2 regions of the Alkaliphilus flagellatus genome follow, and region 1 is predicted to be linked to the other one. Evidence: a T-box and tRNA genes for the amino acid it is inferred to sense, from the RefSeq annotation. Region 1 holds a T-box; the other holds one or more tRNA genes.
What was found. The T-box of region 1 lies ahead of KQI88_RS11590 (valine--tRNA ligase). A T-box ahead of a tRNA ligase gene usually reads a tRNA of that ligase, here a tRNA-Val.

Region 1 (7,688 bases):
ATATATTTCCGACTACTCAACTATATTTATTATCTTATGATTGCATTTTATATATGTGACAGGGGATACGTGTTATATCTTTTCTTTATTAAAGTAATAATATTCCCTCTTATCATGATAAGAGATTTTAAATCTAATACCTAAATCTACGGTTTATTTAATTAATAATTTTCTTACTTCTCCTATCATATAAAGTGAACCTGCAAAAACAATCGCTTCATTTGCTTCTGTTTCTTCAATAGCCATGTTTATTGCTTCCTTAATATTTTCACTTACATAGGTTTCTTTTCCAAATACCTTTAACTTGTCTGCCAAATCTATGGCCTTCATAGCCCTTGGGTTAGCTGGCCTTGTAGCAATAACCTTATTCATTAAAGGTATAAGATCCTTAAGCACTCCTTCTACATCTTTGTCTTGAAGCATTCCTATAACAAAAGTAATTTTATAATCTTTTAGTAAAGCCTCTATACTTTTTCTAAGCGCTTCTGCACCATGTAGATTATGTGCTCCATCAATAATTACTACTGGACCTCTTTGTAAAACTTCGAAGCGACCTGGCCATTTTACATTACAAAGCCCACCTAATACTGCTTCATCGCTAATATTAATATTTCTATACTTACGCAAAACTTCAACTGCACCAATAGCTGTACAAGCATTATATATTTGGTGGATTCCAACTAATTGTATTTCTATATTATCATAAACATTACCTAATATATTTACTGAAAAAACTTGTTCTTCTATAGTACTTTTATGTATGGTTAACTCATCAAAGCTTGTTACAAAAAGTTTACTATTTCTTTCCGTGCATAAATTTCTAAATACCTCTATAACTTCCGCTTCTTGAGGATAAGATAATACAAAGCTATTTTCTTTAATTATACCGCCTTTTTCATATGCAATTTTATCTAGTGTATCTCCTAAATATTCTGTATGATCCAGTCCAATAGGTGTGATTACAGATAGAAGTGGATCTTCTACAACATTAGTCGCATCCAACCTGCCACCAAGCCCTACTTCTAATACAAGAAAATCTATATTTTCCTTAGCATAATAGTAAAATGCTATAGCTGTTACAACTTCAAACTCCGTAGGATGATTTTTCCCTTCCTTTACCATTCCCTCTATTTTCTCTTTAACAATAGCGGTTATATTAGCCAGTTTATCCTTTGGAATATTTTCATCATTTATCCTCATTCTTTCGGTAAATTCTTCAAGGTATGGTGAGGTATATAGTCCAACACGATATCCTGCTTCTTTTAATATGCTATGTATATATGAAGAGGTTGATCCTTTACCATTTGTTCCTGCTACATGGATAATCTTTAGTTCTTTATGTGGATTACCTAATAGGCTTAATAAATACTTTATATTTTCTAAACCTAATTTACTACCAAATTTATAAGTTCCATGAATGTAATCTAAGGCTTCTTGATAATTCATTTTTCCACTCCATTCTAAATGTTATAATATTTAGTCTTTTAATTATAATATCAAAGTTTGAATATATATTAAATCTTATTTTTTATTAAGTAAAAATAGCCTACATTAAATGCAGGCTACTGTTTATATTGTTTATCCTCTATTTTTTAATGATTCTAATCTTTCTAACACGCTATTTAGCATTTGCTCATACTTTGCCTGTTTTTGCTTTTCTTCCTCAATTAAATGAGTTGGTGCCTTACTAACAAATCCTTCGTTAGAAAGTTTACCCACTACTCTTTTAATTTCTCCCTCTAGTTTTGACTTTTCCTTTTCTAATCTTTCAATTTCCTTTTCAAAGTCAATTAAGTCATCTAAAGGTAAAAACAGCTCAGCTCCTTGAATAACTGTAGATACAGCATCAGAAGGTATTTGATCTTTACTTTTTGCCAACTCAATTTCTGAAACACTTGCTAAAGTCCTAAAGTATTCCTCGTTGTCTAATATTGTTTTAGCAATTGCATCCTTTGTAGTTAGAACAATAAGCTTTGCCTTTCGTGAAGGTATAACATTCATCTCTGCTCTAACATTACGAATGCTTTTAATTGCACTCATGATTAATTCCATTTGCTCTTCTGCTAAACTGCATATTTCATTTTCTTTGTACTTAGGCCACTCTGCTACAATTACACTATCTTTTACAGTAGGTAAATTTTGCCATATTTCTTCTGTTATAAATGGCATAAACGGATGTAAAAGTTTTAAAATATTTTCTAATATATAGGTTAGAGTATATTGTGCCGCTCTTTTCTTATTAATATCTTCACCATAAAGTCTTGGTTTTACTAACTCTATATACCAGTCACAATACTCATTCCATATAAAATCATAAAGTTTTTGTACAGCAAGACCTAACTCAAATTTATCCATGTTTTCTGTTATTTCTCTGGCTACTTTATTAAGTCTAGAAATTATCCATCTATCTACCACAGTAAGTTCAGACTCTACACTGTCCTTATCAATATAATCAACATCTAAGTTCATTAATACAAATCTTGTAGCATTCCATAACTTATTTGCAAAATTTCGACTAGATTCTAATTTTTCCATATGGAATCGCATGTCATTTCCCGGGGAATTTCCCGTAACTAGAGTAAATCTTAATGCGTCTGCTCCATATTGATCTATAATTTCAAGGGGATCAATACCATTCCCTAAGGATTTGCTCATTTTTCTACCTTCTGCATCTCTTACAAGTCCATGAATAAATACATGTTTAAATGGTACATCATTCATAAACTCTAGTCCTGAAAAAGCCATACGAACTACCCAGAAGAAAATAATATCATATCCTGTTACTAATACATCTGTTGGGTAGAAATATTCAAGTTCCTTAGTTCCTTCTGGCCAGCCTAATGTGGAGAATGGCCATAGAGCTGAACTAAACCAAGTATCTAATACATCCTCATCCTGTTTAAAGTTATTTGAATTACATTTTTCGCAAGTAGTTGGTGCTTCCTTTGAAACAACTAGGTGTCCACAACTAGAGCAATAATAAGCTGGAATACGATGACCCCACCATAATTGTCTAGAAATACACCAATCCCTAATATTTTCTAACCAATGTAAATAGGTTTTAGAGAAACGATCAGGAATAAATTTAATTCTTCCATCCTTAACAGCTTCAATAGCTGGTGCTGCAAGAGGCTCCATTTTTACAAACCATTGATCTGATGTTAAAGGTTCCACTACTGTATCACATCTATAGCATTGGCCTACATTATGACTATGCTCCTTAATTTTAACTAACAATCCTTGTTCCTCTAAATCCTTTACAATAGCCTTCCTTGCCTCGTATCTTGACATACCTGCATATTTGCCACCCTTTGCATTTATTGTAGCATCATCATTCATAACAATAATTTGAGGAAGATTATGTCTTAGTCCTACTTCAAAGTCGTTAGGATCATGGGCTGGAGTAATCTTTACAGCTCCTGTTCCAAATTCAGGATCTACATATTCATCGGCTACTATGATAATTTCTCTATTAACTAAAGGTAAAATTGCATATTTACCAATTAAGTGCTTATATCTTTCGTCTTCTGGATGTACTGCAATAGCTGTATCACCAAGCATAGTTTCTGGTCTTGTAGTTGCAATTTCTATTACTTCATCACTATCCTTAATTGGATAGTTTATATGCCAAAAATGTCCTGCCTTCTCATCATGTTCAACTTCTGCATCTGAAAGAGAAGTTTTACACTCTGGACACCAATTAATAATACGGTTTCCTCTATATATTAATCCCTTTTCATATAATTTGATAAATACCTCTGTTACTGCATTACTAAGTCCTTCGTCTAATGTAAATCGTTCTCTAGACCAGTCACAAGAGTCCCCCAATTTTTTCATTTGATCTACTATTCTTCCTCCATACTCCTCTTTCCACTTCCAGGCTCTTTCTAAAAACCCTTCTCTACCCACATCTAGCTTACTTAGTCCTTCTTCTTCCTTAATATTTTCAACTACCTTTACCTCTGTTGCTATACTTGCATGGTCTGTGCCTGGCTGCCATAGAGCTTCATAACCCTGCATCCTTTTCCAACGAATTAAAATATCTTGAAGTGTATGATCTAGTGCATGACCCATATGGAGTTGTCCTGTTATGTTTGGTGGCGGTAGAACAATGCTGAATGGTTCTTTTTCTGGATCTACTTTTGCTTTAAAATAATTAGCATCCATCCAATGTTTATAAATACGTTCTTCAAACGCCTGAGGATTATAATTCTTTTCTAAATTATTTTCCATTATCTATTCCTCCTTCAAATTTTATATTTTCTTAAATAAAAAAATCCTTCGTCCAAAATAAGGACGAAGGATATATTCGCGGTACCACCTTAATTTCTATTTACAAAAAATAATGTGAATAGACACTTAAATAAATATAACGGTTTACCCGTCTACACCTACTCTATTCAATGTAGAAACTCAGAAGCTACCTTCAATAGCCTTTGCCCTAAAAAACCTTTCAGCCTATGGGTTTTTATCTCTTAAGGGTGTACTATTTACTCCTCTTCATCATTGTTGATTTCTTAATAAAATTTAATATTATTATAACCATTTAACAGCATTTGTCAATAGGTTTCTCACATTTATTTTTTATTATATAATATAATGTTTAAGTATCATAACTATAATTATATTATAACACTAATTTTTACTCAGGTGTTCCAGAAATTGGCGGTTTTTTTATTTCCTGTATTCCTAAGAGTGCATATCTTACAAATGCATATAAAGTAAGTAATGCTGCAATTATAATCAAAGCTTTACCATATATAAAATCAAAAGCTATAGCTAAAATAGCGATATAAAAAACTATAGTGGCTATCTTTCCATAGGAATTTGCTGGGACTACTAATTTATCTTTCTTAGTATATAGAACAATTCCTCCCAGTATCATAGAAATTTCCTTTATTCCGTATATGCTTATAACCCATATTGGTATAAACTGCTTTGATGTAAAACAGATAAGTACTGTTAGCTGCATTAATTTATCTGCCAGCGGATCCATAGCTTGTCCCCACTTACTTATAGCATCATACTTTCTTGCAATATATCCATCTAAAACATCTGTAATTCCTGCAAGAATAAAGATTATAACAGAATATAATAAGCTTTTTTCTAAAGGTGAAAAAAATACTCCTACAAATAATGGTATAAGCACAAAACGCACGGTAGTCAATATGTTTGGTAAATTCATTAATACACCTCTTCTCAGAGCAATTTTTGTGACTATGTACTATACAATATAAATAATATCATATTCCATTAAATTTGCAAAACTTATACCGGAAATTATTTGATTTAAGCTTTATATTATTTTACTGCCTTAATAGAATATATCCTATCTAAATATCCAACTAAATCCATTATCATTTTTTCATAGGTTCTATTAAATACATCCCATTCTCTTTTATAATTAGCATAAATTAGTCTCTTTGTATAGTTTGACATAGGTATATCCTTATATAAGCATAATCTAGATACTCTACCTTTACCTATTTCTAGATTTTCAGGACTTATTCCAAATTCTACTTCATCCTTATGAACTAATGCAAACCAACTAAAATTATCAATTTCTCCTTTTATATAACCATATCTACTTTTAGTTCCGTAATTAACCTTTATATTGAACAATCTAATCCCCCCTCTAGCCCACTATACTAAGATTTTATGCCAGTTTTTTAATTCTTATTCATTTGATAGCAAACAGTTGTAAAACCCCTTCTAAACACCTATCTTTGTTTATCAGTGAAGTAACACAAATTTTACATAAGAATATAATAGATTATATAGTTTTCTATTTTTAAGTTGGAGGGGATTAAATTGATACACAAAAAGTATCTTAGCTTTTTAATTGTTTTTATAATGATTGCCACCATGTGCTTATCAGGATGCAGTGGTAAGACAGAACTTACTAAAATACAAGTAATGGAAGTAACCCATTCCGTATTTTATGCACCCCATTATATCGCAGTTACTGAAGGGTTCTTTGAGGAAGAGGGGTTAAAGGTCGAGATTATAGACGGTAAAGGTGCAGATAAAACCATGGCAGCTCTATTGAGTAATCAAGTGGAGATTGGCTTTATGGGTCCTGAAGCTTCAATCTATGTTTATAATCAAGGCAAGGAAGATTACGCTATTAACTTTGCCCAACTAACTCAACGTGATGGCTCATTTATAGTCGCTAGAGAGCCAAACCCTAATTTTAAATTAGAAGATCTTAGAGGAAAAGAGCTACTTGGTGGACGTAAGGGCGGAATGCCTAACATGACATTAGAGTATGTTTTAAAGAAAAATGGTTTAGTACCTGGTAAAGACTTAAATGTGCGTACTGACATTCAATTCGATGTAATGGCTGGTGCCTTTGCTGGTGGAGAAGGGGATTACACAACACTCTTCGAGCCAGTAGCATCTTTAATGGAAAAGGAAGGTAAAGGATTTGTAGTTGCTTCAGTCGGAGAAGAAAGTGGATATATTCCTTATACCGCATACAGTGCTAAAAAGAGCTATATAGAAAAGAATCCCGATATAATACAAAAGTTTAGTAATGCAATATATAAAGGAATGTTGTGGGTTGAAAAGCATAGTGCGGAAGAGATAGCAAAGTCGCTACAACCCCACTTTCCAGATGCTGATTTAGATGTATTAACCAATGTAGCAGACAGATACCGTTCTATAGGCGCTTGGGCTCCGGACCTTATAATGACAGAAGAAGGTCTAAATAGGCTTCAAGATGTCATGACAGAGGCGGGAGAGTTGAACCAGCGAGTGCCCTACGATAAAGTTGTTACTACAAAATTTGCAGAAGAGGCAATGAAAAATAAATAATATTATACTAAAACCCACTAAACATCAGTGGGTTTTCTATATTTCAAATTAACTTTATGCTTCCATTTGTCTCATAACTTTTAATATTACATGGTCTGTAAGGTTCATTCCTTCCTCCGATAATATACCTAGATTTCTAATAGTATCCTCAGCGGTATTTGCTATCATTCCATTTTTATTAGGAACAACTTGATCATTTAAAGCCAATAATGCTGACTGAATTGCTGCAGATGCAGAGGTTGCAAGTTTTAATGCACAACCTACTTTAGCTCCATCGCAAATCATACCACTTATATTTGCTAGCATATTTTTAACTACAGCATCTATTTGTTGTTCTTTAGCTCCCATTAACCATGCTATAGCCACACTTGCTCCCGTTGCAGCAGCTACTCCACAACCACATAAAGCTGATAATCTACCTATATAGTGCTTAATATAACTATTTAAAATATGACTAATAGCTATAGCCCTAGCTAATTTTTCGTTGTCGACAGAGAATTTCTTATGATAAGCCAGAATAGGTAAAATAGCAGTTAAACCATTATTTCCACTTCCATTGCTACTCATAACTGGCATATTAATACCAGACATCCTAGCATCAGCTCCTGCTGCCGTTAGCATCATAGCTCCATTCATTAAATCATCAGCTAAAATTCCTTTTTGTACATTTTCATAGATTGTTAATCCTACTGACATACCAGACTTTTTACTTAGTCCAGCCATTGCTATTTTCTCATTCATTTCTAGACCTTCCAACATGAAACTAAGCTTTTCATAATCTATTCTTTCAATTTCACTTATAATATCTTTTATATTTAATTCATATAAAGGATTTATTGATTTTATATTTTCATTATCAGTTTGTATTTTAT
Region 2 (7,688 bases), on a different contig from region 1:
CTTTTTTATTTAAATTACATTTTTTTATTTCATATACATTCACTTCCACCTCATCCCATCCTAAGGATTCTAATCTTTGAGCCTGCTCCAAAGTGGCTAATTCCTTAGGAATCGATGCAAATATATTTCCCTTTTGAACTTCATATGCCTTCCAAAACTGATTATGTATTTCTAAAAGTTTACAACTTTTTAAATCCGATGTCCTTGTTTCACCAAATCTTTCAAGATAATCGCCTTCATAATAATTTCTTGACATAACAGGTTTATATAAAAAATTTTCTCGTGATATTTTTTCTAGTTGAATATTATCATTAAAATATATAGCATTTTGCATCGCTATATATTTATCCTTCATGTTTTGAGCTGTTACAATTAAATTATCTAAAAGTTCAACTTCTCTTCCTTTAAAATATCCACTTTCTAGGTTGTAAACAATTTTCTTTAGATCATATAAGTATTTATCCATATATTGGGTCCTCCTACACTATGATTTCATACTACCATTAATTATATTATAATTTGAATAAATTCAAAATAAATTCTCAATAATAGTAGTAAGCATTTATATTATTAAGGAAGTGATTATATTGAAGTGTACAAGTTGTAACCAAGGAAATATAATATTAAAAGATGAAGTTACCTATGTATATCATTACCATATAAAGGATGATGGAGCCGTAAAGTGGAATGATGAAGAAGGATATACTCCATATCTTTTCTTTTACAGAGATCAGAAGGATTTCAAGCAAAAAGTCGAGTGTGACAACTGCAATAAGGAGTATGATTTTAAAATAGAAAAGGATTATGATCAACAAATGGTGATTCTAAAAAAAGCCATCCATTCTAATAGCTTTATAGACTCTAAACCCTATGTTTAAATAATCGAATATCAAAACCCCCTCTTATACACTGGAGGGAGTTTTTAATATGTTCTTATTTACTTAATTCATAAAACATAAAGTTAGAGTTTCCCTCAGACCATTGTCTGTACCTTTCATCCATCTTATAAAATTCCAATACATTAATTTGTTCATCAAATTTCCAAGTAGCTACATTTAAAAATTTATATTCTCCTCTAAGTAATATTTCTTCTATAAGCATACCATTTTCATTAAAGTATTCTTCATAAATTTCTAATAAGGTCTTATCTTCTAATAATAAATGCTGATATCCATCAATAGCCATTGCTTTTAAAATCCAGCTAAGTTCATTAGTTTTTTCAATTATTTTTTTAGTATAAAATCTTTTATTAACATAAATAAATGTTTCAATATCTTTCGTAGATATAAAGTCCTCTACTAATTTTTCAAATAGTCGTTGATTAACTGAAATCCACCCTATTTTTTTAAATTTATCATTTAAAATCTCGTTAAGTTTATCTTCAGAAATATTGTTTATTTCCTCTATCAAATAATCTTCATCCGTATATTCATATTCTAAGGCATTATATACAATATCAGAAAAAATATCCTTATTAACCCAAACCCAATCCTGACTTTTAATATTTACTTGAAATAATTCTTCTACTGTACTATTTTTTATTATTTGCTCTATATTTAAATTTTCTATAATTATCACCTTCTTTTCATTATGCTTTTTATTATATACAATTTTTATACATTGGACAATAAAAAGTCGTCTAATGTTATGGTATCCACTCCTGTCCACTTAAAATTTATTGTAAATTTTCAAGTACTCAAAACATTATCAGATTCCTATTTCTTTAGAAACACTCAAAATTAGAAATGTATATTTTCTTAAACAATAAAATAGAGGCCTCTATCAACAAAGGCCCCTATTTCTAGTTTAAATTAATTTTTTTAGATAAAGCAATATTTTCCATATCATCCAGTAAGCTTTCAAATACTTTTAATGCAGATTTTATCGGCTCAGAGCTAGTCATATCTACTCCCGCCTTCTTTAATACATTAATTGAATAATCAGAGCTTCCACTTTTTAAAAAGTCTATATATCTATTAGCAGCAATTTCTCCTTCTTCTAATATTTGTTTTGAAAAAGCAATAGCTGCAGAATATCCAGTTGCATACTGATAAACATAAAAGCTATTGTAAAAATGAGGGATTCTAGCCCATTCAATGTCAATATGACTATCAACAACAATATCGGGACCATAGTACTTTACATTCAAGTCATGATAGATTTTATTCAAGTCATCTACTGTTAGAGCTTCTCCTATTTGAATCTTATCATGTGTAATTTTTTCAAATTCTGCAAACATAGTTTGTCGATAAACTGTTGTTCTAAACTGTTCTAAATAGTAATTTAATAAATACATCTTTTCATTTAAATCTTTAGTGTTTTTTAACATATAATCCATAACAAGTGCTTCGTTTACAGTAGATGCTACCTCTGCTACAAATATTTTATAATCACTATAAATAAATGGTTGATTTTGAGCAGTATAATAGCTGTGAATTGAGTGCCCCATTTCATGTGCTAATGTAAACATACTGTCTACATTGTCTTTGTAGCTCATCAAAATAAATGGATAGCTATCATAGGTTCCCCAAGAGTATGCTCCACTAGTTTTTCCTGCATTTTCATAAACATCTACCCATCTATTTTTAAATCCAGACTTTAAAATATTAATATATTCTTTACCAAGAGGTTCTAAGCCTTTCATAATCAATTCTTTAGCTTTTTCATAGCTAACTGACATTTCAATATCCTTTATCATAGGAGTATATAAATCATACATATGTAGTTCATCTACACCTAACATCTTCTTTCTTAAATTTACATATCTATGCATTAAATGTAGATTTTCATGGATTGTATCTATTAGTTTGTCATATACATCTATAGGTATATTATTATCAAATAAGGCTGCATCTATTGAACTTTTATGTTTTTTCACCTTCGCAAAGAAGTAATCCTTCTTTAAGTTTGAAGAAAATGTGGTTGCTAATGTATTTTTAAAGCTATTATATGTATTATACAGAGCAGAAAAAACGTCCTTTCTTACCCTTCCGTCAGAACTCTCTAGTAACTGTATGAAATTTCCATGTGTTACTTCTACTTCTTCACCATTTTCATCTAATATTGTAGGGAATTTCATATCAGCATTGTTTAACATAGTAAATATATCTTGAGAAGCATGAGCTATTTCTCCTGCCTGCGCAATAATTTGCTCTTCTTCTATTGAAAGTACATGTTCTTTATTCCTTAGTATTTCACTTAAATAATGTTGATATTTCTTTAATTCATCTTTTTCACTATAATATTGATTTATTTCTTCTTCAGAAATTTGTAGAATTTCCGGTACAAAGAAAGCAACGGCACTTTCCGTTTTAATATATAAACCTTGTGCCTTATCAGTTAATCCTTGGTATTTAGTATTTGTATTATCTTCATCCCTTTTCATCTTTGCATATGTATAAACCTTCAATGCTTTTTCATATAGCATTTCATAAAGATTTAATGCATTTAAAAGTCCTTTGCTATTATTAAGTTTTCCTTGGTACTGACTGAACTCTTCAATAAGTTCTTTTACTCTGTTATAATCATTTTCCCAATGACTTTCATCTTGATACATATTTTCAATAGACCACTTAAACTCTTCACTGATTTCTACTCTTTCTAACACTTTTGTACCTTTGTTATTTTTTTCTTCTCCCATTATACATTCCCCTTTCATTTTGTTTATATCTTCTTATTGAATATACTGTTTCAACATAAAATATATTTATCCTTTTTATTTATTTCCTATAACTTAAAACAATATAGGGTTCGTATATTGCTATACAATTACTCACATCCTAGTGTAAGGATTCCTTAAAATATTACTAATATTCTACGTAGTTTAGATAACCTTATAATTTATTACAAAAAATGGAAGGTTAAAAAACCCTCCATTTTATAAATAAAATATTTATTATTATTTTTTTCTAGCTATTCTATCTACTACCATAGCGATAGCACCATCACCAGTTACGTTGGCAGCTGTTCCAAAGCTATCTTGTGCCATATACAGTGCCATCATTAACCCTAATTGAGCTTCTGTAAAACCAAGCATTGATGAAAGTAGACCAAGAGCCGCCATAACAGCCCCACCAGGTACTCCAGGAGCCGCTATCATAGTTACTCCTAGCATCAAAATAAATGGAAGCATTTGCCCAAAATCTAAAGTTGTTCCTTGTAAAAGCATTACAGCAAGAGAACAAGTGGTAAGTGTAATTGTACTACCTGCTAAATGAATAGTAGCACATAAAGGTACTGCAAAGTCCGCTATCTCATCACTTACTTTATTTTTCTTAGTTGACTCAACAGTTACAGGAATTGTAGCAGCTGAAGATTGAGTTCCTATAGCAGTAAAGTAAGCAGGAAGCATATTTTTAAGAGCTGCAAATGGACTTACTCCAGCAACTGATCCGGCTACTAAAAACTGTATAATAAGATATGAAATATGAACAGCTATTACTAATAAGAATACCTTACCAAATACTGCCATAGTTTGCATTACTTCGCCTGTAAAGGCCATTTCAGCAAATATACCTGCTATATATATTGGTAACAATGGTATGATAATATTATCGATTACTTTTTCAATAATATTTTGGAATTCTTTCACAAAATCAAACATAGTTTTACCTTTGATTGAAGCAATTCCAAGACCAAGTAAAAATGCAGTAACTAAAGCTGTCATTACCCCCATTATAGGCGCTATTTCGAGTTCAAATATAGCTTTAACCTCTATGCCTGTGCCTCCTATATTAGCACCGCTAGGAATAAGCATAGGTAGTACATTACTTGCCACAAAATATGCTGCTGTACCTGCTATGATAGTCGATATATAGGCTAATCCTGCAGTGATTCCTAAAAGTTTTCCTGCTTGATCACCTAGTTCTGCAATACCAGGTGCAACAAAGGCGATAATTAATAGTGGAATTATATAACCTAAAAACTGTCCAAAGATGCCACTAAATGTCACAAGTAGTCTAGTTAAAATTTCAATTTTAGTGGTACCAATAATTATACCTAATATAATTCCGATCAGTAATTTTGGTAACAATCCTAGCTTCTTCATTCCTTCTCCTCCATTTCAATTGTTTTAGAATAATTAATAAATAATAACTTACTTAATAAGGAAGTTTTTCCATCCCTATTAAGCATTATTATATATTATATATTATCTTTATTCAATCTAAGATTAATATTATTCTGTAAATTGTCTATTTTTTATGCTTTTATATTATTTGCAAAAATTTTTAAATTAGTACTTCCTATATATCTATTAGTAAAATTTTTTTAATAAGCTTGAGTAAATAAAAGCAAGGGTTATCAGAAAATTACTTTTTTCCAAAACCCTTGCTATTACTTTGTTTAACTGGTGAGGATAATTGGACTTGAACCAACGACCTCTACGATGTCAACGTAGCGCTCTGCCAGCTGAGCTATATCCTCCAATATATTTTTTTGTACTATAATTGCTTTTAAATTCTATGTAAGTGTAATCTTAATGTTTATAATTAATTGAAATTATATCACCTAGATTTAAAATTTGCAACAATATTTGCAAATCAGGCTATTTTTCATGGTATTGTAATACATTTATAGTTTTGAACGTATATCTGTAGGGTAGACAATAGTATAGTTAAAATAAACTTGCAAATTTAAGGAGGTAAGTCATAATGAGGGAGTTTTATAAAAAAACATTCCAAAAACAAGCAGTTATGCGAAAAGTTATAATGAGTCTAATTCCAATCATAGTAGGCTCAATTTACTTTTTTGGATGGCGTACACTAGTTTTAATGGCTACTATTACTTTATTTGGAGTAGCAACAGAATATTTCTTTGAAAAGCGTCTTAACAAAAAAGTCACAGAAGCAGTATTTGTAACATGCATTTTGTTTACATTAACATTACCAGTCTCTACACCGCTATGGGTAGGAATTATAGGTATAGTCTTTGGTATTACTTTTGCAAAGGAAGTCTTTGGAGGTTTTGGGTTTAACGTATTCAATCCTGCCTTAGCTGCACGTACCTTTATTTATGTAACATTTCCAGAGCCTTTAACTATTAGTTGGAATGTGGCATCCAGTGGATTTCCAGGCGGCTTTGGAAAGTATATTACTCCTGCAGTAGATGCTATTTCCCAAGGGTCTCCATTAATACATTTTGGAGAAACCAATACTATGTTACCTTTTAAGCAACTATTTTTAGGTAATGCTACAGGATCCTTAGGTGAAACAAGTGGACTACTTATTTTAATAGGGGCATTTATTCTTTTAAGACATAAATCAGCTGATTGGAGATTAATGTTAGCGCCAGTTATAGGTTTTCTAACCTTCAGCTCAATACTATATTTAAGTAATGTATCGGGTGCACAGCATCCATTATTCTCGCTATTTTCTGGTGGATTTTTATTCTTATCTGTATTTATGACTACGGACCCTGTTACAGCACCTAAAACAAAAGAAGGCAAATGGATTTATGGAGTATTAACAGGAATTATAACTACTATTATCAGAGTATTTGGACTCTTTGTAGAAGGCGCAATGTTTGCTGTTCTAATAATGAATATATTTGTTCCAATTATTGATGAAGCCGTAAAATATATAAAAACTCCTCGGAAAAAGGAGGTATCTGCATGAAAAAATTTAGTTTTCGTCCAGTTATTTTTATGATCATTGTTACTGTAATATATACAGGCGTACTTGCTACTATTAATGAAGTAACCAAAGATAGAGTTTTATCTAATAAGGAAGTAAAAAAACAAAGTGCACTACTTTATGTTTTAGATATACCTACCAAAGGTAAAAATCCTTCAGAAATAAACAAACTTTTTAATTCTCACTTTAAAGTTGTGGAAAGCGAGAACGACATTTACTACGAGGGCTACAAAGATAACTCTTTAGTGGCTAACATTTATCCTGTACAAGGAAATGCCTTATGGGGAAGCTTGGAAGGACTTATAGGCTTAACTCCAGACTTAAATAAAATTGTAGGTATCGAGTTTTTATCCCACAACGAAACTCCAGGCCTAGGTGGCAGGATAGATGAAGATTGGTTTAAAGAGCAATTTAGAGAAGTTCTTATATCCAAAGAAGTGTCAAGAGATTATATAAATTATAAGCCAAATATGGGAGGTACGGTTGACTCTATTTCAGGAGCTACAGTTACCTCAAATTCGGTGCTAAATATTATTAATGAAAATATAGAAAAAGTAATTCTCGGTAAGAGAGGTGATAAATAAAATGTTTAAACAAATAAAGAAAATTTTTGCTGCTGGTATCATTCACGATAACCCCATATTTCGCCAGATTTTAGGTATTTGTTCTGCTCTTGCAGTTACTAACCTTATGATGAACTCTCTAGTAATGGGGCTAGGTGTAATATTTGTTACATCTTTTTCAAGCCTAACTGTATCTTTTCTTAGAAAATCTACACCTAAACATATTCGAATGATGGTGCAAACCTTAATTATATCTGCCTATGTAATTATAGTAGATATTGTTTTAAAGGCATATTTTCCTTCCATGAGTGAAGCTCTTGGTCCTTATGTCGGATTAATTATAACTAACTGTATTATTATGGGTCGCTGTGAGTCCTTTGCACAAAACAACACACCATTTTTATCTTTTATAGATGGAATAGCCTCTGGTATGGGATATACCTTGGTTTTACTTATTATTGCATTTTTTAGAGAAATTTTAGGCTTTGGAAGT

Region 2: it has a tRNA-Val gene. The T-box ahead of KQI88_RS11590 (valine--tRNA ligase) is inferred to sense a tRNA for this amino acid. The anticodon was not compared.

Annotation. Positions count from the first base shown of each region.
Region 1 is NZ_JAHLQK010000004.1:262,598-270,285, forward strand. It holds gene KQI88_RS11585 (bifunctional folylpolyglutamate synthase/dihydrofolate synthase) at 154-1,446, opposite strand; gene KQI88_RS11590 (valine--tRNA ligase) at 1,579-4,233, opposite strand; T-box leader at 4,290-4,516, opposite strand; gene pgsA (CDP-diacylglycerol--glycerol-3-phosphate 3-phosphatidyltransferase) at 4,643-5,185, opposite strand; gene KQI88_RS11600 (hypothetical protein) at 5,302-5,622, opposite strand; gene KQI88_RS11605 (ABC transporter substrate-binding protein) at 5,812-6,816, shown strand; gene KQI88_RS11610 (L-cysteine desulfidase family protein) at 6,871-7,688, opposite strand, start outside.
Region 2 is NZ_JAHLQK010000001.1:871,360-879,047, reverse strand. It holds gene KQI88_RS04085 (hypothetical protein) at 1-466, opposite strand, end outside; gene KQI88_RS04080 (hypothetical protein) at 588-878, shown strand; gene KQI88_RS04075 (hypothetical protein) at 934-1,578, opposite strand; gene pepF (oligoendopeptidase F) at 1,802-3,640, opposite strand; gene KQI88_RS04065 (dicarboxylate/amino acid:cation symporter) at 3,899-5,047, opposite strand; tRNA gene KQI88_RS04060 (tRNA-Val) at 5,349-5,424, opposite strand; gene KQI88_RS04055 (RnfABCDGE type electron transport complex subunit D) at 5,652-6,614, shown strand; gene KQI88_RS04050 (FMN-binding protein) at 6,611-7,216, shown strand; gene rsxE (electron transport complex subunit RsxE) at 7,218-7,688, shown strand, end outside.